Regions from separate parts of the Pseudomonas sp. UMAB-40 genome, predicted to be linked through region 1. Evidence: riboswitches for the same ligand, from Rfam matches in the RefSeq annotation. Region 1 holds a riboswitch; the other holds the start of a gene.
What was found. A riboswitch is a leader RNA that binds a small molecule or an ion and turns the genes downstream of it on or off. The one in region 1 is predicted to bind cobalamin.
Positions count from the first base shown of each region.

Region 2: another riboswitch for cobalamin. It lies ahead of cobW (cobalamin biosynthesis protein CobW); the one in region 1 lies ahead of cobO (cob(I)yrinic acid a,c-diamide adenosyltransferase).

Region 1 is NZ_LT607560.1:100,471-116,182, reverse strand. It holds gene K0F88_RS15550 (AI-2E family transporter) at 1-73, shown strand, start outside; gene hda (DnaA regulatory inactivator Hda) at 304-1,008, shown strand; gene K0F88_RS15540 (C40 family peptidase) at 1,223-1,849, shown strand; gene K0F88_RS15535 (C40 family peptidase) at 2,069-2,605, shown strand; gene K0F88_RS15530 (O-methyltransferase) at 2,628-3,281, shown strand; gene K0F88_RS15525 (sorbosone dehydrogenase family protein) at 3,401-4,714, opposite strand; gene K0F88_RS15520 (hypothetical protein) at 4,782-5,366, opposite strand; gene K0F88_RS32435 (hypothetical protein) at 5,365-5,499, shown strand; cobalamin riboswitch at 5,522-5,753, shown strand; gene cobO (cob(I)yrinic acid a,c-diamide adenosyltransferase) at 5,834-6,445, shown strand; gene K0F88_RS15510 (cobyrinate a,c-diamide synthase) at 6,456-7,856, shown strand; gene bluB (5,6-dimethylbenzimidazole synthase) at 7,853-8,503, shown strand; gene cbiB (adenosylcobinamide-phosphate synthase CbiB) at 8,500-9,408, shown strand; gene cobD (threonine-phosphate decarboxylase CobD) at 9,401-10,393, shown strand; gene K0F88_RS15490 (cobyric acid synthase) at 10,390-11,841, shown strand; gene cobU (bifunctional adenosylcobinamide kinase/adenosylcobinamide-phosphate guanylyltransferase) at 11,990-12,511, shown strand; gene cobT (nicotinate-nucleotide--dimethylbenzimidazole phosphoribosyltransferase) at 12,508-13,563, shown strand; gene cobC (alpha-ribazole phosphatase family protein) at 13,560-14,135, shown strand; gene K0F88_RS15470 (adenosylcobinamide-GDP ribazoletransferase) at 14,138-14,869, shown strand; gene K0F88_RS15465 (MarR family winged helix-turn-helix transcriptional regulator) at 15,072-15,476, shown strand; gene K0F88_RS15460 (MFS transporter) at 15,529-15,712, shown strand, end outside.
Region 2 is NZ_LT607573.1:52,158-67,869, forward strand. It holds gene K0F88_RS26735 (phospholipase D-like domain-containing protein) at 1-1,291, opposite strand, end outside; gene K0F88_RS26740 (VWA domain-containing protein) at 1,394-2,005, opposite strand; gene K0F88_RS26745 (ATP-binding protein) at 2,059-3,057, opposite strand; gene cobN (cobaltochelatase subunit CobN) at 3,252-7,118, opposite strand; gene cobW (cobalamin biosynthesis protein CobW) at 7,122-8,183, opposite strand; cobalamin riboswitch at 8,281-8,496, opposite strand; cobalamin riboswitch at 8,674-8,902, shown strand; gene K0F88_RS26760 (CbtB-domain containing protein) at 9,021-9,212, shown strand; gene K0F88_RS26765 (CbtA family protein) at 9,224-9,928, shown strand; gene K0F88_RS26770 (cobalamin biosynthesis protein) at 9,925-10,338, shown strand; gene cobM (precorrin-4 C(11)-methyltransferase) at 10,437-11,183, shown strand; gene nfuA (Fe-S biogenesis protein NfuA) at 11,281-11,865, opposite strand; gene K0F88_RS26785 (acyltransferase) at 11,923-12,957, opposite strand; gene K0F88_RS26790 (fatty acid cis/trans isomerase) at 13,142-15,427, opposite strand; gene metH (methionine synthase) at 15,583-15,712, shown strand, end outside.

The sequences.
Region 1 (15,712 bases):
GCTGGTGCGCCATGTGCAAGATTTGTATAAGGACTCTGATATCTACAGCGGTGTCGACGAACCGCAGCTATAAGAGTCGTTGAAGTCCTGTGGCGGGCGGCCTGGTTGCATGCCAGGTCGGCCCGTATCCCCCGCACTGCTGTCACATGCGCCGCCAAAGAAACTGTCATCAAACCAGGGCGTTAACGCAAACCTTTGATTTTGCTTGTGGTCTGTCGCATTGTGCGACCCGCCTCACGGGTATAAACTTCGCAAACTTTACACAGAGGCCACTAACGGTTCCTTTGGAACTGTTCAGTCAGCATGAAACCGATTCAGCTGCCCCTAGGTGTGCGTCTGCGTGATGACGCTACCTTTATCAACTACTACCCAGGCGCCAATGCCGCTGCACTCGGCTATGTCGAGCGGCTATGCGAAGCCGACGCCGGCTGGACCGAAAGCCTGATTTATCTCTGGGGCAAGGACGGGGTAGGGCGCACGCACTTGTTGCAGGCAGCCTGCCTGCGCTTCGAACAACTGGGGGAGCCGGCGGTGTATCTGCCGCTGGCCGAGCTGCTGGACCGCGGCATCTCGATCCTCGACAACCTCGAACAATACGAACTGGTCTGCCTTGATGATTTGCAGGCGGTGGCCGGCCGGGCGGATTGGGAAGAGGCGCTGTTCCATCTGTTCAATCGTCTGCGCGACAGCGGTCGGCGTCTGCTGATTGCTGCATCAACCTCGCCACGGGAATTGCCGGTGAAACTGGCTGACCTGAAATCGCGCCTGACCCTGGCACTGATCTTCCAGATGCGTCCGCTCTCCGACGAAGACAAATTGCGCGCCTTGCAACTGCGCGCCTCCCGTCGCGGCCTGCACCTGACCGATGAAGTCGGGCATTTTATCTTGACTCGCGGTACCCGCAGTATGAGCGCGCTTTTCGAGCTGCTTGAACGTCTCGATCAGGCCTCCCTTCAAGCTCAGCGCAAGCTGACGATCCCGTTCCTCAAAGAAACTCTAGGCTGGTAAAACCTAAGCCTGGCGGGGGTTTTGACATGTTTCAGGCGCCAGAAAATCCGCTTTCCTACAGGGTTGCAGGCTGCGCGAGTGTCTAAATGGGGCTTAAGCGCTTAGATGTAATCGCGAAACCGGGAAGTCACATAAAGTTCGATTGAATTTGCAAATGAGGATGATAGCGGGCATAGTCTCGGCTTCTTTACAACTATCAGCCACGGTCGTGCCCATGCTAAAGCGCTTCGCACCCCTCGTGCCTCTCGCACTCGTCACCCTGTTGTTCGGTTGCGCTGCCCACTCCCCAGTGACTCAGCAAGAGCAACAACAGCAGGTCAAGAATTCAGTTACAGCGCAGTCTTCTTCCGTTCTTTTCCAGGAAGAGCTGGCCACCGATAAGGAACTGGCAGACTTCGCCGATGGCAAGTCGTACCAGCTTCCAGTTCTGGCCGACAGCATCCTCGAGCGTGGCATGTCCCTGATCGGTACCCGTTACCGTTTCGGCGGTACCTCCGAGGCTGGCTTCGATTGCAGCGGTTTCATCGGTTATCTGTTTCGTGAAGAAGCCGGCATGAACCTGCCGCGCTCCACTCGCGAAATGATCAACGTCGACGCTCCGCTGGTTGCTCGCAGCGCGCTGAAGCCGGGTGATCTGCTGTTCTTCGCCACCAATGGTCGTCGCGGTCGTGTCAGTCACGCCGGGATCTACCTGGGTGACAATCAGTTCATCCACTCCAGCAGCCGAAAAAGCGGTGGTGTCCGGGTCGATAGCCTGGGCGACAGCTACTGGAGCAAGACCTTCATCGAAGCCAAGCGCGCTCTCGCGATGGCCCCGACCGTGGTCACTGCACGCAAATAAGGCTTAATCTGTCGCCACGTTGGTGGTGACAACTGCCTCTTCGCAATGAAGTAGGCGGACAGTTTGTAAGGCGAACTTAAAGTCTTACTTGAAGTTTGGCGTATAGCCGCTAGAATCCAGATCTATTATTGATGGCAAACCGCCTGCGTCCTGCGCAGGCGGTTTTCTTTTCTGTCTTCCCGGCAGAAAAAGCCGCAGCCAGATCAGGATGTTCTGCTTATGACGATGTCGGCCCGCCTCGCAATCATGTTCTTCGCAGCGCTGCTCAGCGCCTGCGCCAGTCGCACACCGCCACCTGCGCCGGTGGTTCGCGCGCCCATTGTTTTCGGTAACCCGCAACCCTTTTCCCCCGAGGCAGAAGACGTGCTGTTCCGTGCGCTGGGTCTGGTGGGCACGCCGTATCGTTGGGGTGGCAACACGCCGGATTCGGGCTTCGATTGCAGCGGCCTGATCGGTTACGTCTACCGTGACGTCACCGGTATTTCCCTGCCGCGAACCACCCGCGAAATGATCAGCATGCAGGCGGCCAGCGTCGGCAAGGAAGGCTTGCAAACCGGTGACTTGATCTTCTTTGCCACCAATGGCGGCTCCCAGGTCAGCCATGCCGGTATCTACGTCGGCGAAGGCCGCTTCGTTCATGCGCCGGCCACTGGCGGCACGGTGAAGCTGGACAGCCTGTCCAAGGCTTACTGGCAGAAGGCTTATCTGAGCGCCAAGCGCGTTCTGCAGCCTGAACACCTGGCGCGTAACCCGTAGCGTCCTGTCCGAAGAGGTTGTCATGACCGCTCGCACTCTCAATCTCGACGATGCCCTGTATCAATACCTGCTCGACGTTTCCCTGAGGGAAACGCCGCTGCTCAAGCGCTTGCGCGATGAAACCCAGGCGATGCCCATGGCGCGCTGGCAGGTAGCGCCGGAGCAGGGGCAGTTCCTCGCGTTACTGGTCAAACTCATTGGCGCCAAGCGCTTGCTGGAAGTCGGCACTTTTACTGGTTACAGCGCTTTGTGCATGGCCGCTGCGTTGCCAGAGGGCGGTTCGCTGATCTGCTGTGATATCCCTGGCGACTACAACGCTATCGCACGCCGTTATTGGCAGGAAGCGGGGCTGGCCGAGCGCATTGACCTGCGTCTGGCGCCCGCGCAGGAAACGCTCGCCATGCTGGATCAGCCGGGGCAATTCGACCTGATCTTCATTGATGCCGACAAGTCCAACTATCCGCACTATCTGGAGCATGCCCTGCGTCTGCTGCGGGTCGGCGGGCTGGCGGTGTTCGATAACACGCTGTGGAGTGGGCGAGTGCTTGAGGAGAATCCCGAGAGCGCAGACACCCGAGCCATCCAGGCGCTCAATCGCGCCTTGAAGGATGACGCGCGTGTGGATCTGTCGTTGTTGCCGTTGGGTGATGGGCTCACGCTTTGTCGTAAACGCTAAACGCGAAGCCCTTGTGGGAGCGAGCCTGCTCGCGATAGCGGTGCGTCAGGCAACATCATTGCTAGCTATGCTGACGCAATCGCGAGCAGGCTCACTCCCACAAGGGATATGTGTTGCAGTTACTTCGTGGCCGACACCCGCCACACCTTGTTCCCCACATCATCGGCCACCAGCAAATCGCCCTGCTGATCAATCACCACTCCCACGGGCCGGCCCATGGCTTTCTCATCGTCATTGAGGAACCCTGTCAGTACATCAACCGGCTGCCCGGTCGGCTTGCCTCCCGCGAACGGGACGAAAATAACTTTATAACCACTGTGCGGCTTGCGGTTCCATGAGCCGTGCTGGCCGATGAAGGCGCCTTCCTTGAATTGCGCGGGAAGTGTGTTGCCCTCGGCAAACGACAGGCCCAGCGATGCGGTATGCGGGCCGACCGCATAATCCGGCGCAATGGCCTTGGCCACCAGATCAGGGTTTTGCGGCTCGACGCGAATATCGACATGCTGGCCGTAGTAGCTGAAGGGCCAGCCGTAGAACCCGCCGTCCTTCACCGACGTGATGTAGTCCGGCACCAGGTCGCTGCCGATTTCGTCTCGCTCATTGACCGCCGTCCACAGGGCGCCGGTCTGAGGTTCCCAGGCCAGGCCGTTTGGATTACGAATCCCCGAAGCGAAGATCCGGTGATTGCCGGTGGCGCGATCCACTTCCCAGATCGCCGCGCGACCTTCTTCCTGATCCAGACCGTTTTCGCCGACGTTGCTGTTGGAGCCGACCGTGACGTACAGCTTGCTCCCGTCCTTGCTGGCGATAACGTTTTTGGTCCAGTGGTGATTCAGCGTGCCACCCGGCAGGTCGACCACCTTGATCGGCTGCGACTTGATCGCGGTGTCGCCATTTTCATAGTGAAAGCGCAGCAAGCGGTCGGTGTCGGCGACGTACAGGTCGTTGCCGACCAGGGTCATGCCGAAGGGCGAATTGAGGTTTTCCAGGAACACCGTGCGGGTTTCGGCGATGCCGTCGTGGTCCTTGTCCCGCAGCAACGTGATGCGGTTGGGGCTGGGGACGCCGGCACCGGCACGGCCCATGACTTTGCCCATCACCCAGCCGCGAATGCCTTTGCCATCATCAGGTTTCGGTGGCGCGTTGGTTTCGGCCGCCAGCACATCGCCGTTGGGCAGCACGTAGAGCCAGCGCGGGTGATCGAGCCCTTCGGCAAATGCCGCCACTTGAGTGCCCGCCGCAGCGGTGGGTTTCGCGCCATCCGGCCAGCCGATCGCCGGGGCGATGTTCACCGTCGGGATCAGGGTCTTGTTCGGTTCGGGCAGCTTGGGTGACGGGCCGGTGCCGTCGGAGACTTGCAGGCTGGAGGTTTCGCCACAGGCGGCGAGCCCTCCGGCGAGCACGATGACGAGAACGAGCTGGGGCTTGCGCATGCTGGTCTTCCCTATGAGTGCATTGTCTTAATCATAGAGAAGCTTAAGCACGCGATGGTTCAACCGGTCAGCCGCGGGCTTCCTTGAGCAGCACAGCGATGCCGGGGTGATAGTTGCCGGCTTCGTTGCGCAACTTGCGGTAGGCGTATGGGAAATACCAGGCCACGGCGCAGCTGTGTTCCTTTTGCAGGTCGTCGACCATGTCCTGGAGTTCTTCCGGCGTCGCGCTCTGCTGGGCCTTTTGAGGCGCAACGAACAGGCAGCCGAGTTTCAGGTCGCTGGAATAGCTGATGCGTTTGGCGTCGCTGGTGATGTCCTGCAGCGCCTGGGTCAGGTTCAGGTTATTAACCCGCGGCCAGCGTTGCGTGGTCTGGAGGTAGGCGCGCTCTTCAGTGGAGGCGATAAACAGGTCGGCGCGGCTGTTGCGTTCGCCTTCTTCGTTCTGTTTACGGGTCGGCGTTTGTTGCAGCGTGACCATTTCCGCCATCCACGCTGCGGCGGAGAGCAGGCCAAGGTTGGCTTTCTCGTCGTACCAATATGGCGTGTCGTTATCGCCGCGCACGGCGTTGTAGCGGTCGATACAGTCAAACCAGCGTTCCAGCACCGGTCGCAGGAATTCCAGCCTCGGATTGCTGATGATCATGCCTTGCATGTTGCTCACCCTTGTAATTGTGTTGTTGGGTTTGTGGCGCTTTGATATCACTGCTGACAGTGTGGTGCAAGATGGGCGTCAGGTAATTGATGGGCGGCAGTATATCGAGCGCTCGCGCTTTGTCTTCAATTGACGCTCCACCCCCAACCCTCTAACCTTCGCGGCTTGTTTCAGGTGCTCTGTGGCGATGGCCGACAGAGTGAAACAGGGAAGCCGGTGAGTGACTATCGCCAAGCGACGAAACGTCACGATCCCGGCCCTGCCCCCGCAACGGTAAATGAGTGAACACTGCGTCTTGAGCCACTGTGTCGACTGACATGGGAAGGCGCGCAGTCCGGCGCGAGCCGCTCATGAGCCCGGAGACCGGCCTGATTCATCCAACGGCATCACGGTGGGCGATGCCAGGCTTCTTGCCGTCTATTCTTGTGCCTGCCCGCCGTTATCCAGCCTCAACGGAGAGCTCCCCCATGACTGATTCCCCTGATCGTGACGAACGCCACCTGGCGCGCATGCAGCGCAAAAAAGCCGTCATCGACGAACGCATCGCCAACTCGCCGAATGAGTGCGGCCTGCTGCTGGTGCTGACTGGCAACGGCAAAGGCAAGAGCAGCTCGGCCTTTGGCATGCTCGCCCGGTCCATGGGCCACGGCATGCAGTGCGGCGTGGTGCAGTTCATCAAGGGCCGTAACAGCACTGGCGAAGAGCTGTTCTTCCGGCGCTTTCCGGAGCAGGTGCGTTTTCATGTGATGGGCGAGGGCTTCACCTGGGAAACCCAGGACCGTCAGCGTGACATCGCCGCCGCCGAGGCCGCGTGGGCGGTGTCCCAGGAGCTGTTGCGTGACCCGTCGATCGGTCTGGTGGTGCTGGATGAGTTGAACATCGCCCTCAAGCACGGCTACCTCGACCTCGATCAGGTACTCAGTGATTTGCAGGCGCGTCCGCCGATGCAACACGTGGTGGTCACCGGTCGCGGCGCCAAACCAGAGATGATCGAACTGGCCGACACGGTCACCGAAATGGGCGTGATCAAGCACGCGTTCCAGGCCGGGATCAAAGCGCAAAAAGGCGTCGAGTTGTGAGCTGCACTTTATGAACAGCCATCGTCAATGCCCAGCGGTATTGATTGCCGCGCCGGCCTCCGGTCAGGGCAAGACCACCGTCACCGCCGCGCTGGCCCGTTTGCACCGCAATCAGGGGCGCAAGGTCCGCGTGTTCAAATGCGGCCCGGACTTTCTCGACCCGATGATTCTCGAGCGCGCCAGCGGTGCGCCGGTGTATCAACTGGACATGTGGATGGTCGGCGAGCAGGAAAGTCGTCGTCTGTTGTGGGAAGCGGCCGGGGAGGCCGACCTGATCCTCATCGAAGGCGTCATGGGCCTGTTCGACGGTACGCCGTCCAGCGCTGACCTGGCGCGGCACTTCGGTGTGCCGGTGCTCGGGGTGATCGACGGCACGGCCATGGCGCAGACCTTTGGTGCGCTGGCGTTGGGGCTGGCGAAGTATCAGCCGGACCTGCCGTTTGCCGGTGTATTGGCCAATCGCGTGGGCACGCTGCGTCATGCGCAATTGCTCGAAGGCAGCCTGACTGAAGGCTTGCGCTGGTATGGCGCCTTGTCGCGGGAAACCGGGATCGAATTGCCGAGTCGGCATCTCGGTCTGGTCCAGGCCAGCGAGTTGAACGATCTCGACCTGCGCCTCGATGCGGCGGCCGAATCGCTGGCCAGCAGTTGCGATGTGGCGCTGCCGCCCGCCGTGGAATTCGCCGGACCCGACGTGATCGCCGCCGAGCCTTTGCTTAAAGGCATCCGAATTGCCGTGGCCCGTGATGAAGCGTTCGCCTTCACCTACGGCGCGAGCCTGGATTTGCTGCGGGCCATGGGCGCCGAATTGCTGTTCTTCTCGCCGATCCGCGATGTTGATTTGCCGGAAGCTGACAGCCTTTATCTGCCGGGCGGTTATCCGGAACTGCACCATGTGGCGCTGTCGCAGAACACCCCGATGCTCGACGCGATCCGCGCCCATCATGCTGCCGGCAAGCCGTTGCTGGCCGAGTGTGGCGGGATGTTGTACCTGCTCGATTCATTGACCGATGTCGAAGGCACTCGCGCTGAACTGGTGGGCTTGCTCAAAGGTGATGCGGTGATGCAAAAGCGTCTGGCCGCGTTGGCGTTGCAAGCGGTTGAGTTGCCGGAAGGTTCGCTGCGTGGGCACACCTATCACCATTCGTTGACCAGCACCGAACTTGAGCCGATTGCTCGTGGGCTGAGTCCGAATGGCGGGCGTGGGGCGGAGGCGGTTTATCGTGAGGGGCGGATGACGGCTTCTTACGTGCATTTTTATTTCCCGTCGAATCCTTCGGCGGTTGCCGCACTGTTTGCGCCCAACTGTGAGGACGCCTTCGCGAGCAAGCCCGCTCCCACAGTTGAAGATGTGTTGTCTGAAAAAACGCGGTCCACTGTGGGAGCGGGCTTGCTCGCGAAGAGGCCATGACCGACAACGCATTCAGCAAGGCCGAACGCGAAGCGGTGTACCGGGCCATTGCCGAACGTCGCGACATGCGCCACTTCAGCGGCGGCACGGTCGAGCCGTCGTTGTTACGACGCCTGCTCGAAGCCGCCCATCAGGCCCCCAGCGTCGGCCTGATGCAGCCCTGGCGCTTCATCCGCATCAGCGACCGGGCCCTGCGCGGCAAGATCCAGCAGCTGGTGGAAGAAGAACGCATCCGCACCGCCGAAGCCCTCGGCGAGCGCACCGACGAATTCATGAAGCTCAAGGTCGAAGGCATCAATGACTGCGCCGAGGTGTTGGTCGCCGCGCTGATGGACGATCGCGAGCGCCACATCTTCGGTCGACGCACCTTGCCGGAAATGGACATGGCCTCGTTGTCCTGCGCGATCCAGAACCTCTGGCTGGCCTCCCGAGCCGAAGGTCTGGGCATGGGCTGGGTGTCGCTGTTCGAGCCGCAAGCGCTGGCGGACCTGTTGGGTTTGCCGCCCGGGGCCAAGCCGTTGGCGGTTCTTTGCCTCGGCCCGGTCAAGGAATTCTATCCGGCGCCGATGCTGGTACTCGAAGGGTGGGCGCAGGCGCGTCCGCTCAGTGAGTTGCTGTATGAAAATTATTGGGGAGTGAGTCAATGAGTGTGGCGTTATTGAGTGTCGCCGCGGTTGCGCTGGACGCGCTGCTGGGTGAACCCAAACGCTGGCATCCGCTGGTGGCGTTCGGCCGTTTTGCCGACCGCATCGAGCAACGTTTCAACGGTGAGGGACGTGGCTGGCGCAGCCATGGCGTCACCGCGTGGGTGATCGCGGTCGTGCCGCTGACCTTGCTCGCCACGGCGTTTTCCTGGGCGCCTTATGTCGGCTGGATTGTCGAAATTCTCGCGCTCTATTGCGCCCTCGGCATGCGTAGCCTCGGTGAGCACGTCGAGCCGGTGGCCAAGGCTTTGCGCAGTGATGATCTGGACGAAGCCCGCAAGCGCGTGGGTTATTTGGTCAGCCGTCAGACCGCCGAACTGGATAAAACCGAAGTGGCCCGCGCCGCCACTGAATCAGTCCTGGAGAACGGCAGCGACGCGGTATTCGCTGCGCTGTTCTGGTTTGCCGTGGCCGGCGCGCCCGGCGTGGTGCTCTATCGCTTGAGCAACACCCTGGATGCCATGTGGGGTTATCGCAACGAACGCTTCGAACGTTTCGGTTGGGCGGCGGCGAAGATCGACGACGTCCTCAACTACATTCCTGCGCGCCTGGTGGCGTTGACCTACGCGCTGCTGGGCAAAACCCGACTGGCGTTGAAATGCTGGCGCACCCAGGGCCCAACCTGGGACAGCCCCAACGCCGGGCCCGTCATGGCGGCCGGCGCCGGTGCGCTCGGCGTCGAGTTGGGCGGGGCGGCGATCTATCACGGTGAACTGCATCAGCGTCCGCAACTGGGCGAAGGCGTGCCGGCGGATGCCGATTCCATCGACCGTGGCTGGCAATTGGTTCAGCGCGGGGTATGGTTATGGCTGCTGATTCTCTGCGTGGGAGCTGAATTCTATGCTTGAGCACGGTGGTCGCTTGCGCAAGGCAGCGCTCGAATACGGCATTGCTGAAGCTGACTGGCTGGACCTGTCCAGCGGCCTCGCGCCGTGGCCATTCCCGATCCCGGACATTCCGTCGCGCGCCTGGGCTCGCTTGCCGGAAACCGATGACGGTCTGGAGCAGGCCGCTTGCGATTTTTACGGCACCGGACAGGTGCTGCCGGTGGCCGGTTCGCAAATGGCCATCCAGTTGCTGCCGCGTTTGCGTCGGGCCGGTAAGGTCGGCGTGCTGTCGCCGTGTTACGCCGAACACGCGCACGCATGGCGCAGCAATGGTTACATCGTGCGCGAAGTGCTGGAGCAGGAAGTCGACTTCTATATCGACAGCCTCGACGTGCTGGTGGTGGTCAACCCGAACAACCCGACAGGCTTGAGCCTGAGCCCGAGTCGCCTGCTCGACTGGCACGCCCGACTGGCCTCGCGCGGCGGCTGGCTGGTGGTGGACGAAGCGTTCATGGACAACACGCCGGCGTTGAGCCTCGCACCGTTTGCCCATCAGGTCGGCCTGATCGTGCTGCGTTCCTTCGGCAAGTTTTTTGGCCTGGCCGGTGTGCGATTGGGCTTTGTGCTGGCCGAGCGCAAGTTGCTCAAGTTGCTCGCCGAGCAGGTGGGCCCGTGGGCGGTCAGCGGGCCGACACGCGTGTTGGGCCAAGCCTGTCTGCTGGACACCGAAGGCCACGCAAGGCAGCGCGCGCGCAGCGAAGAGGCCAGCAAACGCCTGGCGCTTTTGCTTGGGCAGTATGGTTTGCAGCCGCAGGGTGGTTGCGCCTTTTTTCAATGGCTGATGACCGAGCATGCCGAAGCGCTTCATGAATTCATGGCTCGGCGCGGCATCTTGCTGCGGTTGTTCAGCCACAACAGCAGCGTGCGTTTCGGCTTGCCGGCGGATGAAGCCGATTGGCGGCGTCTTGAGCAAGCGCTTCAAGCCTTCGTAAAGGACAACCAATGACAACGTTGATGGTGCAGGGCACCACTTCCGACGCCGGTAAAAGCACGCTGGTGACGGCGTTGTGTCGCTGGGTCACGCGTCAGGGTGTGCGCGTCGTGCCGTTCAAACCGCAGAACATGGCCCTTAACAGTGCCGTGACCGCCGACGGTGGCGAGATCGGCCGCGCCCAGGCGGTGCAGGCCCAGGCGGCCAACCTTGAACCGCACACCGACATGAATCCGGTGCTGCTCAAACCCAACAGCGACACCGGCGCCCAGGTCATCATTCATGGTCGCGCGGTCACGACCATGAACGCGGTCGCCTATCACGACTACAAAGCCATCGCCATGCAAGCCGTGCTGGCTTCCCATGAACGATTGAGCGCGGCGTATCCGGTGGTCATGGTCGAAGGCGCAGGCTCGCCGGCCGAGATCAATCTGCGTGCCGGCGACATTGCCAACATGGGCTTTGCCGAAGCGGTGGATTGCCCGGTGGTGTTGATCGCCGACATCAATCGCGGTGGGGTCTTTGCGCATCTGGTGGGCACGCTGGAACTGCTGTCGCCGACCGAGCAGGCGCGGGTCAAAGGCTTCATCATCAACCGATTTCGCGGCGACATCGCCTTGCTGCAACCCGGTCTCGATTGGCTGGAAGCGCGCACTGGTAAACCGGTGATCGGCGTGCTGCCGTATGTGATGGATTTGCACCTGGAGGCCGAGGACGGCATCGATCAGCGCCAGACCGACAAGGCTGAGCGCGTGCTCAAAGTGCTGGTGCCGGTGCTGCCGCGCATCAGCAACCACACCGATTTCGATCCGCTGCGCCTGCATCCGCAAGTCGACCTGCAATTCATCGGCCCCGGCCAGGCGATACCTGCGGCCGACCTGATCATTCTTCCCGGCTCCAAAAGCGTGCGCAGCGACCTCGTGTACCTGCGGGCCAATGGCTGGGACGCGGCCATCAATCGTCATCTGCGCTATGGCGGCAAAGTGCTGGGGATTTGCGGCGGCCTGCAAATGCTCGGTGAGCAAGTGCACGATCCGCTGGGCCTCGAAGGCGCGCCGGGTTCCAGTGCCGGCCTGGGTTTGCTGGCGTTCAAAACACAGCTCGAAGAAGAGAAGCAATTGCGCAATGTGCGCGGTCGCCTGGCGCTGGAGGATGCGCAGGTCAGTGGCTATGAAATCCATGCCGGGGTGACCACCGGGCCAGCGCTGGAAAACGCCGCGGTGCAGCTGGACGATGGTCGCTGCGATGGCGCGCAAAGTGTTGACGGGCAGATTTTCGGCACTTACCTGCATGGCCTGTTTGAATCCCCGGCGGCGTGCAGTGCGCTGCTACGCTGGGCGGGTTTGCAGGAGGTGCAGGAAGTGGATTACCACGGGTTGCGCGAGCGGGATATCGAGCGGTTGGCGGATTTGGTGGAGAAGCATTTGGATACCTCGCTGCTGCGTGGGCTCTGTGGGATTTGAGGTGGCTGTACTGGCCTCATCGCGAGCAAGCTCGCTCCCACAGGTTCCGTAGGTGGACCAAAAATCTGTGAACAGCCTCGATACCTGTGGGAGCGAGCTTGCTCGCGATGAGGCCTGTTGCCACACCGCCAATTAGAAGGTTATGACCATGCTGCAACTGATCCTCGGCGGCGCCCGCTCCGGCAAAAGCCGACTGGCTGAAAAACTTGCGTTAGACAGTCAACTCCAAGTGACTTACATCGCCACCAGCCAACCGCTGGACGGTGAAATGAACGAACGGGTCGCCCATCATCGGGCCCGTCGTCCGGTCGAATGGGCGTTGATCGAAGAGCCCATCGAACTCGCCCGCGTAGTGCGCGAAAGCGCCCACGCCGAGCGTTGTCTGCTGGTGGATTGCCTGACCCTGTGGATGACCAATCTGCTAATGCTCGACGATGCCGAACGTCTGAACGCAGAACGCGAAGCCTTGCTGGACTGCCTGGCGTCATTGCCGGGTGAAATCATTTTTGTCAGCAACGAGACCGGAATGGGTGTCGTGCCGCTGGGCGAATTGACTCGCCGCTATGTCGATGAAGCCGGTTGGCTGCATCAAGCCCTGGCCGAGCGCTGTCAACGTGTCGTCCTGACCGTCGCCGGTCTGCCCCTGACTTTGAAAGGAACTGCGTTATGACTCAATCCTGGTGGCTGAACCCGTGCAAGCCGATCGACGCGCAAGCCGTCGAGCAGGCGCAGGCACGTCAACAGCAGCTGACCAAGCCCGCCGGCTCACTCGGCCGACTGGAATCGGTGGCCGTGCAATTGGCGGGGCTGCAAGGGCAGGTCAAACCGAGTCTCGATCAGCTGTGGATTGCCATTTTTGCCGGCGATCATGGTGTGGTTGCAGAAGGCGTATCGGCGTTCCCTCAGGAAGTCACCGGGCAGATGCTGCACAACTTCGTCAGCGGTGGTGCGGCGATCAGTGTGTTGGCGCGCCAGCTTGGGGCCTCCCTCGAAGTGGTCGACCTTGGCACGGTAACGCCGTCGTTGAACCTGCCGGGCGTGCGTCATCTCAACATCGGCGCGGGCACCGCCAATTTCGTCGAAGGCCCGGCCATGACGGCTGCCCAGGGCGAACTCGCCTTGCAGGCCGGTCGCGACAGTGTGCAACGTGCGGTCGCCAATGGTGCGCAGTTGTTTATCGGTGGCGAGATGGGTATCGGCAACACCACGGCGGCCAGCGCCTTGGCCTGTGCCTTGCTCGATTGCCCGGTGGTGCATCTGGCCGGGCCGGGCACCGGTTTGAACGCGGCGGGGGTCAGCCACAAAGCCCTGGTCATCGAACGTGCCCTGGCATTACACGGCGCTCAGCGCGGTGATGCGATGCAAACCCTGTTCAACCTTGGCGGTTTTGAGATCGCGGCGCTGGTCGGTGCGTATTTGGCCTGCGCCCAGGAAGGTGTTGCGGTGCTGGTGGACGGCTTTATCTGCAGCGTCGCCGCGTTGGTGGCGGTGCGCTTGAACCCTGACTGCCGTGAGTGGCTGCTGTTCGGCCATCGCGGTGCCGAGCCGGGTCATCGTCATGTGCTGGAAACCCTCAATGCCGAGCCGCTGTTGGATCTGGAGCTGCGTCTGGGCGAGGGCAGTGGCGCTGCGTTGGCCGTGCCGTTGCTGCGTCTGGCCTGCGATCTTCACGGGCAGATGGCAACCTTCGCCGAAGCGGCGGTGGCGGATCGCCCGGCATGACGTTGCGACTGGATCTTCTGCGCCACGGGGAAACTGAACTCGGCGGCGGTTTGCGCGGCAGCCTCGACGATGCGCTGACCGACAAGGGCTGGGAGCAGATGCGCGCGGCGGTGGTCGAGCAAGGGCCGTGGGATCGGCTGATCAGTTCGCCGCTGCAACGTTGCGCGCGGTTTGCGGATGAACTCGGCGAACAGTTGGGGCTGCCCGTACACCTCGACAAGGATTTGCAAGAACTGCACTTCGGCGCCTGGGAAGGGCAGAGCGCGGCGGCGCTGATGGAGACTGACGCCGAGGGGTTGGGCCTGTTCTGGGCCGATCCGTATACCTTTACGCCGCCGGAAGGTGAGCCGGTCGAGGATTTCTCAACGCGGGTGCTGGCGGCGGTAGCGCGTCTGCACGCGGCGTATGCGGGTGAACGGATCTTGCTGATCAGCCATGGCGGCGTCATGCGTTTGTTGCTGGCTCAGGCACGTGGCTTGCCTCGTGAGCAGTTGTTGAATGTCGAGGTCGGCCATGGCTCGCTGTTTTCGTTGAGCGTCGAGTCAGGCGTCCTCCTTAAGGAAGCGATCTGACCATGTTGCCCTTCTGGATCGCCCTGCAATTTCTCAGCAGTTTGCCGATTCGTCTGCCAGGCATGCCCGCACCTCAGGAACTGGGTCGGTCGCTGTTGTTTTATCCGCTGGTCGGGCTGCTGTTCGGCGCGCTGTTATGGGCACTGAACTGGCTGCTACTGGGCACGCCTTCGTTGCTTCACGCCGCGTTGCTGCTGACCGCTTGGGTATTGCTCAGCGGCGCGTTGCACCTGGACGGTCTGGCCGATAGCGCCGATGCATGGCTCGGTGGTTTTGGTGACCGCGAGCGTACGCTGACCATCATGAAAGACCCGCGCAGCGGACCGATCGCGGTGGTGACGCTGGTGTTGGTGTTGCTGCTCAAATTTGCCGCGTTGCTGGCGCTGATCGAGCAGCAGCACAGCGTTGTGCTGATCATTGTTCCGCTGATTGGCCGCAGCGCGATGCTGGGATTGTTCCTGACCACGCCATATGTGCGTGCCGGCGGGTTGGGGCAGGCGCTGGCGGATCATTTGCCGCGTTCGGCGGGTCAGCAGGTGTTGGCGGTCAGTGCGTTGGTTTGCGTGTTGATCGCTGGAGTCGGCGGTCTCTGGGCGCTGGTGCTGGCGGGAGGGATGTTCATTTGGTTGCGGCAAGTGATGCTGCGGCGATTGGGTGGGACAACGGGGGATACGGCCGGGGCGTTGCTGGAGTTGCTGGAGATGGTGGTGTTGGTGGGGTTGGCGTTGGTCTGATGGTTTGTGGGCAGGATGTGCCGGCCTCATCGCGAGCAAGCTCGCTCCCACATTGATGGCGTCGAACATAAATTCAACATCCACTGAAGATCCACTGTGGGAGCGAGCTTGCTCGCGATTGCGGTTGGCCAAACACCTCGAAATTCATGAATGAACCCTTCTGTAACTTGATTTAACACACTCGCGGGTATATACACGCACCATGCTCGACTCTCAATGTTTATGCATCAACCTGCGTCGCGCCGCCCGTGGCGTCAGCAGGCATTACGACGGCGCTCTCGACGGCTTCGGGATCAACGTTGCCCAGTATTCTTTGCTGTGCAATCTGCAGCGTCTGAATGAACCGAGTATTTCCACCCTGGCCGAAGCCATGGGCCTGGACCGCAGCACCCTGGGGCGCAATCTTCGGGTGCTGGAAGGTGAGGGCCTGGTGGCGCTGGTCGAGGGCGAGGACATGCGTAACCGCATTGTCCGCCTGACCGAGGCGGGTGCCGATCGCCTCGCAGCGGCCTTGCCCGCCTGGGAAGCGGCGCAGCAGCGGTTGATTGATCGTCTGGGCGCCGAAAAACGCGAAACCTTGTTGCGACTGCTGGACGAACTGGCGTGATGCCGGTTTTTCCGATCTTAAGCGGGTATATACCCGCTACCGGAGAATAAGAATGACCTCGATGTGGCGTACGTGCGGTTGGGTGTTGGTGGGGAGTGCGCTGATCCTGGCATTGTCTTTGGGCGTGCGACACGGCTTCGGGCTGTTCCTGGCACCGATGAGTACCGAATTCGGCTGGGGGCGTGAGACGTTCGCTTTTGCCATCGCCCTGCAAAACCTGATCTGGGGCCTGGCGC
Region 2 (15,712 bases), on a different contig from region 1:
AGCCTTCCAGCCCGGTGTTGAGCAGCGCAACCGTGGTGAATTCAGCGCTGCGGTCGGCATGAAACCCGGTGATTTTGCTCGCGGAATTTTGCAGGCCATAGCGCAGGATGTCGTCGTGGGGCTTACCGAGCAACGCGTTGAGGATAGCGTCGGGCAAGGTGAACGCGGTAACGAACAGCACGTCTTTTTTTGCCTCGGTGATGATGTCGACGAACTCATGCAAGTCGCCCTTGCCCGAGCGCGGTGAGAATCCGGCGAACAATGGTTGGCTCGGGTCCATCGGGTTGTGTTGGGTGATCCATTGCCGCGTGGTGCCGACATCCGCCGGTGTGTTCCAGACCTGTTTGAAGGTTTCCAGGTAGCTGGCGCCGACCCGAGGATCGTCCAGCACATGCACCACATTGGCCTGACGGTAGATGCCGTTGGGGGTGAAGTTGGTACTGCCGCAAAGCACGGCTTCAGGCTGGCGCAGCCCCGTTGCATCGAGACGACTCAGGACCATGAATTTGTTGTGGAAAATGCTGTGAGTGACCCGGCCGCGCTTGTTCGCCGCCGGAAGCTTTTCCAGGCTCGCTTCGTTCATGGCGGTGGTGTCTTCACCCAGTTGCGCGTGATAAAGGACGCGCACGTTCACGCCGCGTTCGTGCGCCGCGTTCACCGCATCGACAATCACCGGTAACTGGTACTCGTAGATGGCGATATCCAGAGCCCACTGGCTGTCGATGGCCCGCGCGATAAACCCGAGCATGCGCCCGAGTAAACCGTTTTCCAGCCATTGGCGCGGGGCATCGGGCCAGTCTTCGATAGACGGCTTTTCTTTGCCGCTGAGGAGCGCGTCGAGCTCGGGAAACTTGCGCTGGAACGCCTGACTGGCGGCCACGGCGCGGTTGAAATTGACACTCTGGTTGCCGGGATGGCCGTCGTCGGAAGTGACCGTCACCTCCAGGGATTCGCCCAGTTGCGGCGCATTGGCGCTGCCGTAGGCCAGATAGACCCGGTATTGGATCGTCAGCCCCGGATTGACCGCGTAATCGGCCCAGCGAAATTTCTGCAACGGCGCGATATTGCTGGGGGTGGCGTGGTATTGAGGGAAGGTATGGGGCTTGCCCGGGAACGTCAGGCTGTTGAATAGAAACTGCCAAGGTTTGTCGCCCTGCTGCTTTTCGATGGCGAAACCCAGCAGGCCTTTGCGACGGGGTTCGGCCACATCCATGGCCAACAGCACGCCATTGGTGCCGGCATAAGCTTTGACGCGGAAATCGTTCTGATGATTAACGGCAAGTGCGCGCATGATTCACTCCTGTGATCGAATGCACTCAGAGCATAGGGGAGCGATGCGGATTCGCCATGATTCTCCGGGACCGCGATGGGGCCATTGCAAATAACACAATTTTCAGCCGGAGATCAGCTCATCAATGTGCCGATAATCCGCTTGCAGCGCTGCAGCCATCTGTCTGGCCCGACCTAGCCGAATCGGCCCGCGCTCGATATCAATCAATAACCCCGGGCAATCCAGCACCGGTAACCCTGGCCAGTCCTTCAATCGCCCATCGGTCACCAGCAGCAGCCTTTGTTGTTCCGCCGGAAAGCGTTTTTGCCGTATCGCCAGCCAACGCCCCGCTTCGCCCAGCGCCGCCAACAACGGCGTCCCGCCGCCCGCACCCAGACCATCGAGCCAGGCACGCAACCCCGCTGACGCTTTCAAGCCTTCTACCTGCCACTTCGGCGCCTGACCGCTGGCGGTCAACAAGGCCAGGCGCGCGCGTTGGCGGTACGCGTCGTCGAACAACTGAGCAAGTAATCCCTTGGCATCGCTTAGAGCCTGATGACGGCGTGTCGAGGCCGATGCGTCGACGATCACCAGCCACAGCTCATGGGAGGAACGCGTGCGCAGGTGGAACAGCACATCTTTGCGCTGACGCGGCCGACCATTGAGCAAAGTGCCGGGCCAGTTGATCGAGCCGCTGCGCGCAGCGTGACGCTTGCCCTGCTTTCCGTTGTCCAGCCGTCCTGCGCGGGGTCTGGCATTCGCCCCCGCGTCAGATCGAGGGCGAATGCCTAGGGCTTTTTTGGCCAGCTCGGCACTTCACGTCGGGCGCCGACCGGCAGCGCCTGAGCGGGCATTTCGCCCCATTGGCCCTGGCCTTCGCTCGGGCTGGAAGATTGCGCCGAGGGCGACTGATTGTGTTGCGGCGCTGGGGGCGATTGCTCGCGGCGACGATGACGCAGGGCAAACTCGGCGACGGCGTCGATGTCTTCCTCACCGATGGCGCTCGCCCCTCGCCATGCGGCGTGGGCACGGGCCGCGCGCAACCAGACCAGATCGGCGCGCAGGCCATCGACCCCAGCGGCAAAACAGCGCTCGGTAATCTGCGCCAGTGCGGCATCATCCAGCGGGATGTTCGCCAATGCGCCGCGCGCCTTCTGGCAGCGTTCACGCAGGGACTGCTGCTGGCTTTCCCACTCGACGCAGAAACCCTGCGGATCGCTGTCGAAATCCAGACGCCGACGGATGATCTGGCCACGTTCGGCCGGTGCAGTGTGACCACTGAGGGCGACGTTCAGGCCAAAACGGTCGAGCAGTTGCGGACGCAGCTCGCCCTCTTCCGGGTTCATGGTGCCGATCAATACAAACTTCGCCGAATGCCGATGGGAAATGCCGTCGCGCTCGATCAGATTGGTGCCGCTGGCGGCCACGTCGAGCAACAGGTCAACGAGGTGATCGGGCAGCAGATTCACCTCATCGACGTACAGTACACCGCCGTCGGCCTTGGCCAGTACGCCGGGGGAAAATTGCGCGCGGCCTTCGCTCAGGGCGGCGTCGAGATCGAGGGTGCCGACCAGCCGTTCTTCGGTGGCGCCCAGGGGCAAGGTGACGAATTGACCGCTGGCCAGCAAGTCCGCGAGGCCTCGGGCGAGGGTTGACTTGGCCATGCCGCGTGGGCCTTCGATCAGCACGCCGCCGATCTTGGGATCGATGGCGGTCAAGTAGAGCGCGAGCTTCAGATCGTCGGCGCCGACCACGGCGGAGAGGGGGAAATGTGGGGTGTCGGTCATCTTCAATACTCGGTCATGGTCGGTAACAGCGATCTCAAGAACACACTCAAAACCTGTGGCGAGGGAGCTTGCTCGCGTTCGGCTTCGAAGCAGCCGTAGATACTGACACTAAGGTATGCCTGACAAAATGTGCCTTCAGGTTTTGGGCTGCTGCGCAGCCGAGCGGGAGCTTGCTCCCTCGCCACAGGTCCATTTCAGCTGTCTTCTTCTATATCCAGCAACAGGTTTTCCAGGGCCTCGCGATACGCGCCCGGTTCCTGCCACATCCCCCGCTGCTGCGCTTCGAGCATGCGCTCGGTCATGTCGCGCAACGCATGCGGATTATGCTCACGCACAAAATCCCGGGTCGCCGGATCGAGCAAATACGCATCCGCCAGCAATGCGTATTGATGATCGCCGATCAGCTGGGTCGTGGCGTCGAAGGCGAACAGATTATCCACCGTCGCGGCCAATTCGAATGCGCCTTTATAGCCGTGACGCTTCACGCCGTCGATCCACTTCGGATTCGCCGCCCGGGAGCGGATCACCCGGTTCAGCTCTTCCTTCAAGGTGCGGATCTTCGGCAAATCCGGCTGACTGTGATCGCCATGGTAACTGGCCGCCGCTTCGCCGCTGAGGCTTTCCACGGCGGCGAGCATGCCGCCCTGGAATTGGTAATAGTCATTGGAATCGAGCAGATCATGCTCGCGATTGTCCTGGTTTTGCAGCACCGCCTGCACCTGGCTCAGACGCTGGGCGAATTGTTCGCGGGCGGCGGTGCCTTCATCGGACCCGCCGTAAGCGTAGCCGCCCCAGTTCAGGTAAACCTCGGCCAGGTCTTCGCGGCTTTGCCACAGACGGCCGTCGATAGCGCCCTGCACGCCTGCGCCATAAGCACCGGGTTTGGCCCCGAAGATGCGCCAACCGGCCTGACGCTTGGCCGCTTCTTCATCAAGGCCCGATTGCATCAGCGCTTCACGTTCGGCGCGCACTTTGGCGGCCAGCGGGTTGAGGTCGTCCGGTTCGTCCAGCGCGGCGACCGCTTGCACGGCGGCGTCGAACAGGCGGATCAGGTTGGCGAAGGCATCGCGAAAGAATCCGGACACGCGCAACGTCACATCCACCCGCGGACGGTCGAGCAAGCTCAGTGGCAGAATTTCAAAGTCGTCGACCCGCTGACTGCCGGTGGCCCAGACCGGGCGCACGCCCATCAGCGCCATGGCCTGGGCGATGTCGTCGCCGCCGGTGCGCATGGTCGCGGTACCCCAGACGGACAGGCCGAGCTGACGCAGGTGATCGCCGTGGTCTTGCAGATGCCGTTCGAGAATCAGGTTGGCCGACTGGAAACCGATGCGCCACGCGGTGGTGGTTGGCAGATTGCGCACGTCCACCGAGTAGAAATTGCGCCCGGTCGGCAGCACGTCCAGTCGACCGCGACTCGGTGCGCCGCTGGGGCCGGCCGGGACAAAGCGGCCGCTCAAGGCGTCGAGCAGGCCGCGCATTTCTGCCGGGCCGCAGGCGTCCAGGCGTGGTGCGACCACTTCGCGCAGACTCTCAAGGATGGCGCTAACGTCAGTCCACATAGAACCCTGTGGGAGCTGGCTTGCCCGCGAAAGCGCAGTGTCAGGCGACAATGAGTTGTCAGATACACCGCCTTCGCGGGCAAACCCGCTCCCACAGGGGTTTTGGCTGGCTTGAGATGGGGTCAGTGTCAGCGAGATCAACTGGGCGGCGAAAAGCTCCAGCCGTTCGCGGGTATCGCCAGCCGTGCGCCACACTTGATCAGTAACGCTCAGCAGCTCTACGGGCCGCGGCCCGGTCCATGGCTCGGCCAACGCACAATCCAGCGGATCAAACCCCAGTTCAAACGCCTTGGACAACGCCCGCAATAAACTGGATTGCGCCCCACGTCCATCGCCACGGGGAATGCGCAACAGCGCCAACAATGTATCAATGCGCAAGCGCCCGGTCGGCGACTCGCCAAAGATGTGCAGGCCATCGCGTATCTGCGACTCTTTCAAGTCGCACAGGTACGTGTCCAGCCGCGGCAACCAGATCGCCGCATCAGCGTCGCTGTTGAGTTTTTCGTCCAGTTGCAGTTCACGGTCGATGTGCGTGTCGCGCACCAGTTGCAGGATGTCGCGCTGCAACTCTCGGGCGCGGCGCGGATCGAGCAATTGCGCTTCGTAATACTCGTCGGCCAACAACTCGAGGTTGCGCAGCGGACCGTAGGTTTCGGCGCGGGTCAGCGGCGGCATCAGGTGGTCGATGATCACCGCTTGGGTGCGACGCTTGGCCTGGGCGCCCTCGCCCGGGTCGTTGACGATAAACGGATAGATGTTCGGCAGCGGCCCGAGCAACGCGTCCGGCCAGCAGTTTTCCGACAGCCCGACACCTTTGCCCGGCAGCCATTCGAGGTTGCCATGCTTGCCGACGTGAATCACGCCGTGGGCGCCATAGGTGTTGCGCAGCCAGAAGTAGAACGCCAGGTAGCCGTGAGGCGGCACCAGGTCCGGGTCGTGATACACCGCACTCGGATCAACCTGATAACCCCGCGCCGGTTGAATGCCGACGAAGGTCAGGCCAAAGCGCAACCCGGCGATCATCATGCGTCCGTCACGGCACATCGGATCGCTTTCGGGCGTGCCCCAACGCTCCAGCACCGCTTGCTGATTGGCTTCGGGCAATCGGTTGAACATCAGCCGATAGTCGTCCATCGCCAAACTTTGCGCGCAGGGACGCTGATCAAGGGTGTCGAGGTCGTTGCTGACGCCCCCGAGCAATTGTTGAATCAACGCAGTGCCGCTGTCCGGCAACTCGGCGGGCAACGGATAACCTTCTGTGTACAGCGCCCGCAGGATGTTCAGCGCGGCGGCCGGGGTATCGAGGCCCACGCCGTTGCCGATGCGCCCATCGCGGGTCGGGTAGTTGGCGAGGATCAGCGCGATGCGTTTTTCGCTGTTCGGTACCCGGGCCAGATCGATCCAGCGCCGCGCCAGTTCGGCGACGAAATCCATGCGCTCCGGTTGCGCCCGATAGCACACCACGTCCGACTGACTGCGCTCGCTGCGCCACGCCAAGTCCTTGAAGCTGATCGGCCGGCTGATGATCCGCCCGTCCAGTTCCGGCAACGCGATGTGCATCGCCAGATCACGCGGGCCGAGGCCCTGTTCACTGGCGAGCCAACCCGGCTCGTTGTCCTGGGCGCAGATCGCCTGGATCACCGGAATGTTGCGTCGAAACGGCCGCAGATGCGGCGCTTCGGGGCTGGATTGAGCGAAACCGGTGGTGTTGAGGATCACCCCCGCCTCGACTTCGTCCAGCAGGTCCTCGACCACCGACAGGCAGCCGGGTTCTTTCAGACTGGCCACAGCAATCGGCAACGGGTTCAAACCCGCCGCCTGCAAACGCTGGCAGAAAACATCGATGAACGCGGTGTTCGCCGCCTGCAAATGCGAGCGATAGAACAGCACCGCCGCCACCGGTTGACCGGCCTGCCAGTCGGCTTGCCAATCGTGAAGGTCAGCGGGGCTCTTTTGCGGGTGGTAAATCGCTGTGCGCGGCAGGGTTTGCGGCTCGGCCCAGGCGTAATCGCGATCCAGCCAGCGATTGGCCAGGCAGCGGAAAAAATCCAGGCCATTGGCCATACCGCCCTGACGCAAAAACTGCCAGAGCCGGTCGCGGTCGTCGGCGGCCACGGTACTCAGGACGCTGAGTTCCGGGTCCGGGCGATCATCGCCGGGCACCAGAATCAGCTGAACACCGCGCTGGGACAGCTCCACCAGACGCTCGACCCCGTAACGCCAATAGGCGATGCCGCCGTGCAGCGAGATCAGGATCACCTTGGCATGACGCAGCACTTCGTCGACATACAGGTCGACCGACGCGTGATTCTGCACCTGCATCGGGTTGGCCAGGCGCACGCTCGGGTAATCGTCAGGCAGTTGCTGCGCCGCTTCGGCGAGCAGCGCCAGGCTGGAGTCGCCGCTGCACAGGATCACCAGCTCGGCGGGGGTTTGTCCAAGGTCGGCAATGTTGTCATCCGACACGAAACCGCCGGGCTGGGTCCTGAGCAGGTGCATGGCTTAAACGCTGAGCGCGGCGCGCAGTTGCGCTTCAAGCAGCGTGGCGTCCAGTTCTTGGCCGATCAGCACCAGGCGCGTGGTGCGCGCTTCATCGGCGCCCCACTGACGGTCGAAATGCTTGTCGAAACGCGTGCCCACGCCCTGTATCAGCAGGCGCATCGGTTTGTTCGGAATCGCCGCGAACCCTTTGACCCGCAGGATGCCGTGCTGGACCACCAGTTGGGTCAGCGCGTCCAGCAGCAGGCTTTCGTCGGCTTGCGGCAGCTCAATGGAGATCGAATCGAAGGCGTCATGGTCATGATCGTCTTCACCTTCATGGTGGTGATCGTGATGGCTGTGACGGCTGTCGATGTGTTCTTCGGAACCGGCGCCGAGGCCGATCAGCACGTCCAGTGGCACGCGGCCTCTGCTGGCTTCGATGACTTTGACCGCTGGCGGCAGCTCTTCGGCGACTTCCAGGCGCACGCGAGCCAGGTCTTCCGGGCTGATTAGGTCGGCCTTGTTGAGGATCACCAGGTCGGCGCTGGCCAGTTGGTCGGCGAACAGCTCGTGCAACGGCGATTCGTGGTCCAGGTTCGGGTCGAGTTTGCGCTGGGCATCGACCTGATCCGGGAACGCGGCGAAAGTGCCAGCGGCGACGGCCGGGCTGTCGACCACGGTGATGACCGCGTCAACGGTGCAGGCGCTGCGAATTTCGGGCCACTGGAAGGCTTGCACCAGCGGTTTAGGCAGGGCCAGGCCCGAGGTTTCGATGAGGATGTGGTCGAGGTCGCCGCGACGGGCGACGAGTTCGCGCATCACCGGGAAGAATTCTTCCTGGACGGTGCAGCACAGGCAGCCGTTGGCCAGTTCGTAGACGCGGCCGTTGGCTTCTTCTTCGGTGCAGCCGATGGAGCACTGCTTGAGGATTTCGCCGTCGATGCCCAGCTCGCCGAACTCATTGACGATCACCGCGATGCGGCGACCCTGGGCGTTGTCGAGCATGTGCCGCAGCAAGGTGGTTTTGCCCGAGCCGAGGAAGCCGGTAACGATGGTGACGGGGAGTTTGGCCAGTGTTTTCATCGGATGCCCTTTGGCAAGGTGGCGGGCATACGGGACGACAATCGCAGCGACGGGCGCGCGCGGAAGAGTTCGCCACCGGATCACCCCGCCCGGTTGTAGTGAGAATCTGTGTCGAGGCAGGTCTCCTGGCTGACGGTGTGCCGGGCTTGTGGGCCTGGCATTCGCTGCGCCTTCCCGCGAACCCGCTGAACAGGGTTTGCAGTGGCGTGGCAGCGAACATCACCGTTCACAGTTGCGGGGGCAGCCGCGGCATCGACCGCGTTCCCTTCTTAGCTTCGGCAAATGCCGAAGAACCTCGAAAGCGCAAGGCTACGCATGGTGTGGGGGCGGGTCAATGTCTTGTGGCGCCCTCACCGGCCCCTTCGCGGGCAAGCCTCGCTCCTACAGGACGGCAGTGCTTTTGTAGCAGCGAGGCTTGCCCGCGAAGAATTCACCTCGGCATCGAAATGAGAACCCATGCCAATTGACGCCAAACCCCCGCCCATGCTCTCCTACACGCCTTGTTACGGGTGCCCTTCACAGGGTGAAACGGGAAACCGGTGAATCATGTGCTTTACTCAAAGCCATGTCAGTCCGGTGCTGCCCCCGCAACGGTAAGCGAGCGAAGCGTCAGATCCACTGTGCCAGCAGTTCGGCATGGGAAGGTGATGCTTGCAGGTTCAGGCGCAAGCCTTGGCCCCTCGTGAGCCCGGAGACCGGCCCGCAACACAAAGTGACCCTTACGTCACTGAATAACAAACCCGCGGTGGGCGGGCGCTGTTTGAACCTCTGCGCGCCCGACTCGCAGGGGTCTTCCATGCGCTCTATTCACCCGCTGACAGACCAGAGGGATGCGCCATGTCGATCATCAGCAGTACCGACCATAGCTCCGCCAGCACCACCACAACCCTGAGCCAACGTCTGATCGCCGCCATGTGCGCGTCGATCCTTGGCGCGTGCCTCGTGTATTTCGCCGGTTTCTCGCACATCGAAGCGGTGCACAATGCCGCGCACGATACCCGTCACAGCTCCGCCTTCCCGTGCCATTGAGACCTGCCGACATGATCAAGCGTATAGCGCAAACCGCAGGTTTCACCGGACTGCTGGCCGCCCTGCTGCTGACCCTGCTGCAAAGTTTCTGGGTCTCGCCGCTGATTCTGCAGGCCGAAACCTACGAAAAATCCGAGCCGGCCGCTGTTGAAGTTCACGAACACGCCGCCGGTGTTGCCGCTCACAGTCACGACGCTGAAGCCTGGGAACCGGAAGACGGCTGGCAGCGCGTGCTGTCGACCACGGGCGGTAACCTGGTGGTCGCCGTCGGCTTTGCCTTGATGCTCGCCGGTCTCTACACCTTGCGTGCACCGACCAAAACCTCCCAGGGCTTGCTTTGGGGCCTGGCCGGTTACGCGACGTTCGTGCTGGCGCCGACCCTCGGCCTGCCGCCTGAACTGCCGGGCACTGCCGCAGCGGATCTGGCCCAACGGCAACTCTGGTGGATTGGCACGGCCGCCTCCACCGCTGTCGGCATCGCCTTGATTGTGTTCAGCCGTCACTGGCTGATGAAGATCCTCGGCGTGGCGATTCTCGCCGTTCCGCACGTGATCGGCGCGCCGCAACCGGAAGTGCACTCGATGCTCGCGCCGGAAGCGCTGGAAGCGCAGTTCAAAATCGCGTCGCAGCTGACCAACGTCGCGTTCTGGCTGGCTTTGGGCCTGATCAGCGCCTGGTTGTTCCGCCGCAAAAGCGATGGCCAATACCACGCATGATTGATACCCGCGCAGCGCCGACTTTAGTGGTCGGCCTGGGCTGCCAGCGCGGCTGCCCCGCCAGCACGCTGCGGGCGTTGATCGTTCAGGCATTGCAGGCTCATCAAATCGGACTTCACCAGATCAAGGCCCTGGCCAGCATCGACTTGAAGCGTAATGAGCCTGGCCTGATCGAACTCGCCGAACAACTCGCGTTGCCGCTGATGTATTTCAGCCGTGAGCAATTGGAAGGTTATAAACCGCAACTCAGCCATCATTCGGACATCGCGTTCGAACGCACTGGCTGCTACGGCGTGGCGGAAAGTGCCGCCCTGGCCCTGGTCGAACACCTGGCCCAGGCACCGGCGAAACTGCTGATTTCGCGACAAAAATATGCACAGGCCACCCTGGCATTGGCCTGCGTTGCGTAAGATCCCCGATAATCCCCACCTTCGATCATGAGCAATCTTCATCTGAAGCCTTGCCCAAGCCCCTTTTCTGACAGACTCTTTATTCAAAGGAACGGACGATGACCGTCTACTTCATTGGCGCAGGTCCCGGCGACCCGGAACTGATCACCGTCAAAGGCCAACGGCTGATTCGCAGTTGTCCGGTGATCATTTACGCCGGCTCTTTAGTGCCCGCCGCCGTGCTCGAAGGCCATTGTGCCGAACAGGTGGTCAACAGCGCCGAACTGCACCTGGAGCAGATCATCGAACTGATCAAGACCGCCCATGCCAACGGTCAGGACGTGGCGCGGGTGCATTCGGGTGATCCGAGTCTTTACGGGGCGATTGGTGAGCAGATTCGCTATTTGCGTGAACTGGGGATTGCGTTTGAAATCGTTCCTGGGGTTACGGCGACGGCGGCTTGTGCGGCGCTGTTGGGGGCTGAACTGACGCTACCCGACGTTTCACAGAGTGTGATTCTGACCCGCTACGCCGACAAAACCGTGATGCCGGCCGGTGAAGAACTGGGGAGCCTGGCCCAGCACGGGGCGACCATGGCGATTCATTTGGGGGTTAATCATCTGGAGAGGATTCTGGCGGAATTGCTGCCGCATTACGGCGCCGACTGCCCGATTGCGGTGATTCACCGGGCGACCTGGCCGGATCAGGATTGGGTGGTGGGGACGATTGCGGACATTGCCGCGAAGGTTGAAGCGAAAGGTTTTCGGCGCACGGCGTTGATTCTGGTGGGTCGGGTGTTGGGTAGCGATCAGTTCAGCGAGTCGTCGCTGTATCGCGCGGGGCATGCGCATCTCTACAGGCCATAGGACCCCAACGCGAGCCTGTTCGCGATGGGGCCAGTGAATTTCACCCATAAAAAAACGGCACTCACGGGTGCCGTTTTTTCATTTCGCAGCGAACACCTTAGTAGTAGGCGTTTTCTTTCTGCGTATGGTCCGTCACATCGCGTACACCCTTGAGCTCGGGAATGCGCTCAAGCAAGGTGCGCTCGATGCCTTCGCGAAGGGTGACGTCTGCCTGGCCGCAGCCCTGGCAACCGCCGCCGAACTTCAGCACGGCGATGCCGTCTTCGACCACATCGATCAGGCTGACCTGACCGCCGTGGCTGGCCAGCCCAGGATTGATCTCGGTTTGCAGGTAGTAGTTGATACGCTCATTGACCGGGCTGTCAGCATTGACCATCGGGACTTTGGCGTTGGGCGCCTTGATCGTCAGCTGGCCGCCCATGCGGTCCGTGGCATAGTCGACGACCGCGTCATCCAGGAAAGCTTCGCTGAACGAATCGATGTAGGCGGTGAAGCTTTTGAGCCCCAACGCGGTGTCTTCAGGTTTTTCTTCGCCCGGCTTGCAGTACGCAATGCAGGTTTCGGCGTACTGGGTGCCAGGCTGGGTGATAAAGACGCGGATGCCAATACCCGGGGTGTTCTGCTTGGAGAGCAGATCAGCCAGATAATCGTGGGCGGCGTCGGTGATGGTAATAGCGGTCATGGAAACTCCTCGCAGGCTTGGGCGCAGTTTACGCCAATCATCGCGCCGTACAAAGTCCTAGTATTTTTGTCGGGAAAGAGCCAGAGCCGCGTTATTCGCTGATTCGCCGTCGATCCACTCTTTAAGCCACCGATAGCTGCGTTTTTCTACATATTCGTAACTTGCCCAGGACGCCACGCCGATGGCCACCACACAAACGGCGAACATCAGGTAAGGATTTAGCCCATAACGCTGTGCGACAAACCCGCCAACCGACAGCACCAACACGTGCATCAGGTAAACCGAGTAGGAACAATCGCCAAGCACCCTGAACAGCCGGGAGTTCTCGACATAGCGCTCCAGCGCCATACACGCCATCACCAACACCGCACCGGGGACGCCCCAGGCCAGGAAGCGTGGCTGCGGCGCCAGGTTATAAATCGCCAGCAACGCGCCGCCAATCCCCAACAAGGGCAGCCAGAAACCGGGTTTGATCCAGCCGCGCCGATAGATCATGCCGATGGCGATCCCCAGCAAAAACTCATAAACAATGTCCGAGCGGTAGAACTCGCTGATCCAGCCATAACCGGTCCACGCCTGGCACACCGCAAACAGCAACGCCGCGACGATCAGCAGCCGAACCTGCAAGCGGAACAGCAATGCCCAGGCAAACAGCACGTAGAACAGCATTTCGTAGTTCAGCGTCCAGCCGACATTGAGGGTCGGATAGATCCCGTAGCCACCGGGGTTTTCCGTGGGAATGAATAACAACGACAGCAGGAAATGTGACCAGTCGACCGTCTGGTCCGGCAACACAGGCTGTGCGAACACGACCACCAACGCCATCAGCACCGTGTACAGCCAGTACGCCGGCACGATGCGAAACAGTCGATACAAGAGAAACCGTGCGGGCGGCAGCGATTTACCTTCGGTGGACAGGAAGATCACCAGGCCACTGATGACGAAGAAAATATCAACGCCCACCGCGCCCTTGTCGATGAACATCTGCCCCACGGGGCCACGGGCCTTGAAGTCGAAGAAAATCTGCATGAAGTGGTGGCAGACCACGGTCCAGGCCGCGACGGCGCGCAGTGCCTGTACTGAAATCAACATCGGCGCTCCTCCGATCGCAATCCCAAAACCACCACACATCCCCTGTGGGAGCGGGCTTGCTCGCGAAAGCGGTGTGTCAGTCGCCATCAGTGTTGCTGATACACCGCTTTCGCGAGCAAGCCCGCTCCCACAGGGGTTTGGCGGTGCCTATGAAATCCGACACCTGCCCACGCTTAAAGGTCGATCAAAGATTCTCGTACCGGTTCATGTCCAGCACGCCCTCTTCCACCGGCTCGGTTTCTTGGACGTAGCGACTCAGGTCATGGAAGTAAAACCAGAACTGCGGATGGCTGCGGCGAATGCCCCAGCGCTCGACAATTTTCTCGAAGCGGTGCGCGTCCTTGGCGTTTTCCATCGCATCGACGAACGCCGGCACCTGGTCGGCAGGAATGTTGAACATGAAGTTCGGGTAGCTGCTGAGCACACCCGGAAAAATCGTCAAGGTGTCGAGCCCCGGCTGATAGCGCAGCGATTCACCGAGCAGGAAGGCCACATTGCTGTGGGCCCGGTTGCGCAGCAGGCTGTAGACCTCGCGCTTGCCGCTCGCCGTCTCGATGCGCAGCATGGTCGCTTCCGGCAACTGATCGATGACCCTCAAACCGGCCGCCGGGCGCGAAGTCAGGCGACTCAGCGCCTGCTCGGCACTCTGCAACGCCGGGTCGATGTTCGGTCGCGAGCAGTACGCGCCGTCGCAACGGTTGATTGGATCGGGCCTGGCATCGAGCTCGCCGTAACGGGCCAGCAGTTGCATCGCGAAGTCGCGCTTGGGGTCCTTCTCATCCAGTTTCAGTGCCGTCGGCTTGTCATTGTCGATGGCTTCGTAATCCAGCCACATCTTGAACTGGCCGCCGCTCTGGTACCAATCATTGAGGTAGTCATCCCGCGAATCGGCCGGCATCAGGCGCAGGAAATTCTGCTCCGCGCCGTTGCGGATCAGGTCGAAGTACAGACGTGTCTGGGCCTGGTGAGACACGTTGCCGAACACGTCGAAGTTGACCACCAACTGATAATACGTGCGCTCCAGCAGCGGATAGTCAAACAGCCAGATGGTTTGCGGCACTTCGCCGATCAGGCCCTTGTTCACCGACGCGCTGTCGAAATGCCGAAAGATGCTCAGCAGCGCGTTGTCGTTGCCCGCCCACAGGGTCGACCAACTCGGCGCCGGCAGATCGGCGTAATTGTCCCGGCGTAGCGCTTCGTACTCGTTGCGCTTGTCGCGGTAGTCATGCCACAGGCCCAGGACGCTGCCGACATCGTCGTTTTGTCCCGGCATCGCCAACAACGGCGTGGCCTGGCCGCGGTAGTTCGGGTCGGTGATGTAGAGGTCGTGCTCCGGCGCCTGGAACAGCGCCCAGAAGTTGTCACGGATCACATCCGTGGCGATCTGGCCACGGCAGACCGGGCCGCGAATGAAGGTGCGGACGAAGTATTCGGCGTTATCGAGCATGAACTGATAACGCGCTTGAGCCGGGATCGCTTCAAACGTGCTGAACGGGTTGGCCCGGCGCTCCGGCCCGTATCCCGGCAAGGCATCGACCTGCCAGTTGCCGCTATAGAAAAGGCTTTTGATCCGCGCCATCTTCGCTGCGCTCAGCGGATAGGTAATGTGGGTTTTGTGCACGATCACGCCTTGCACCGGCCACAAACGGTAATAAACCTGCGTGCCCGGATCGTCATTCGCGCGTCGAGTATCGATGAGGTCGATTGGCTGTCCCGTCGGGGTGCGCGAACGCACCCATTGGAAAAAATGCCCAGGCTCACCGTCCTTGAAGTAAAGGTGGGCGATAAACCAATGCTCGAACAACCAGCGGCCGACCAGACTTTGCCGGGCGCCCGGAGCGTTGAGCAGGTTTTCCCACTGCACCACCTGCAAGGCTTCTTTTGCGCTAGGGACCAGGCCTTGCTCATCGATAGGCGTCCCGGAGGCCAGCCAGCGCTGGAGCGTCTGGTATTGCTGGTCGGTCAGGCCGGTGACCGCCAGCGGCATGCCTTCTTTCGGGTGGGTACTGGCGTAGACGTCGAACTCCGTCGGCATGGCGCACATGTTTTCCCGGTTCAGGCCCAGGACGATGTCTTCAGGCAGCTTGGCGTTGGGTTGCAGCGGGGTTTTGTGGCCCAGTTCCAGCATTCGCGCCATCAACGCCGCCTGACTGCCTTGGGCGTCGAGTACCGAATAGAAGCCCTTCTGTTGCCAGGCACGCTTGCCGAAAGCGTCATAAAACAACCGGGTCGGTGGCGCCGCCTGGCTGCGTTCACCATCGTAGACCGGGGTTTTGGTCGCGCCACGCACCACCCCTTCGCCGCTGCCCAGATTGAGCTGACAGGCGGAGTCGTAGCAGGCATGGCAGGCCACGCACTTTTCGGTAAAGATCGGTTGAATGTCACGCGTGTAGGAAATGGCCGGACCCTGCGCCACGGCATCCCAGCTTATAAGCAGCATCAAAATGCTGGTGATGACGCGATACGACATGTCCCAGGTCCCGTTCCTGAAAAATCGCCGCGATTCTACCGTTCCGGCCCTCGCACCAACATGAGCGATATTCATGCAAATCCGGGACATGCTCTAAAAGCGCACAGGTTTGCTATCATCCCGGCCCTTCGTCATGGTCTTTCCGAGTAGTCCCAATGTCCGATCGCAGTGTTCGCCTTCAAGCTCTCAAGCACGCCCTCAAAGAGCGCATTCTGATTCTCGATGGCGGCATGGGCACGATGATCCAGAGCTACAAGCTCGAAGAGCAGGATTATCGCGGCAAAC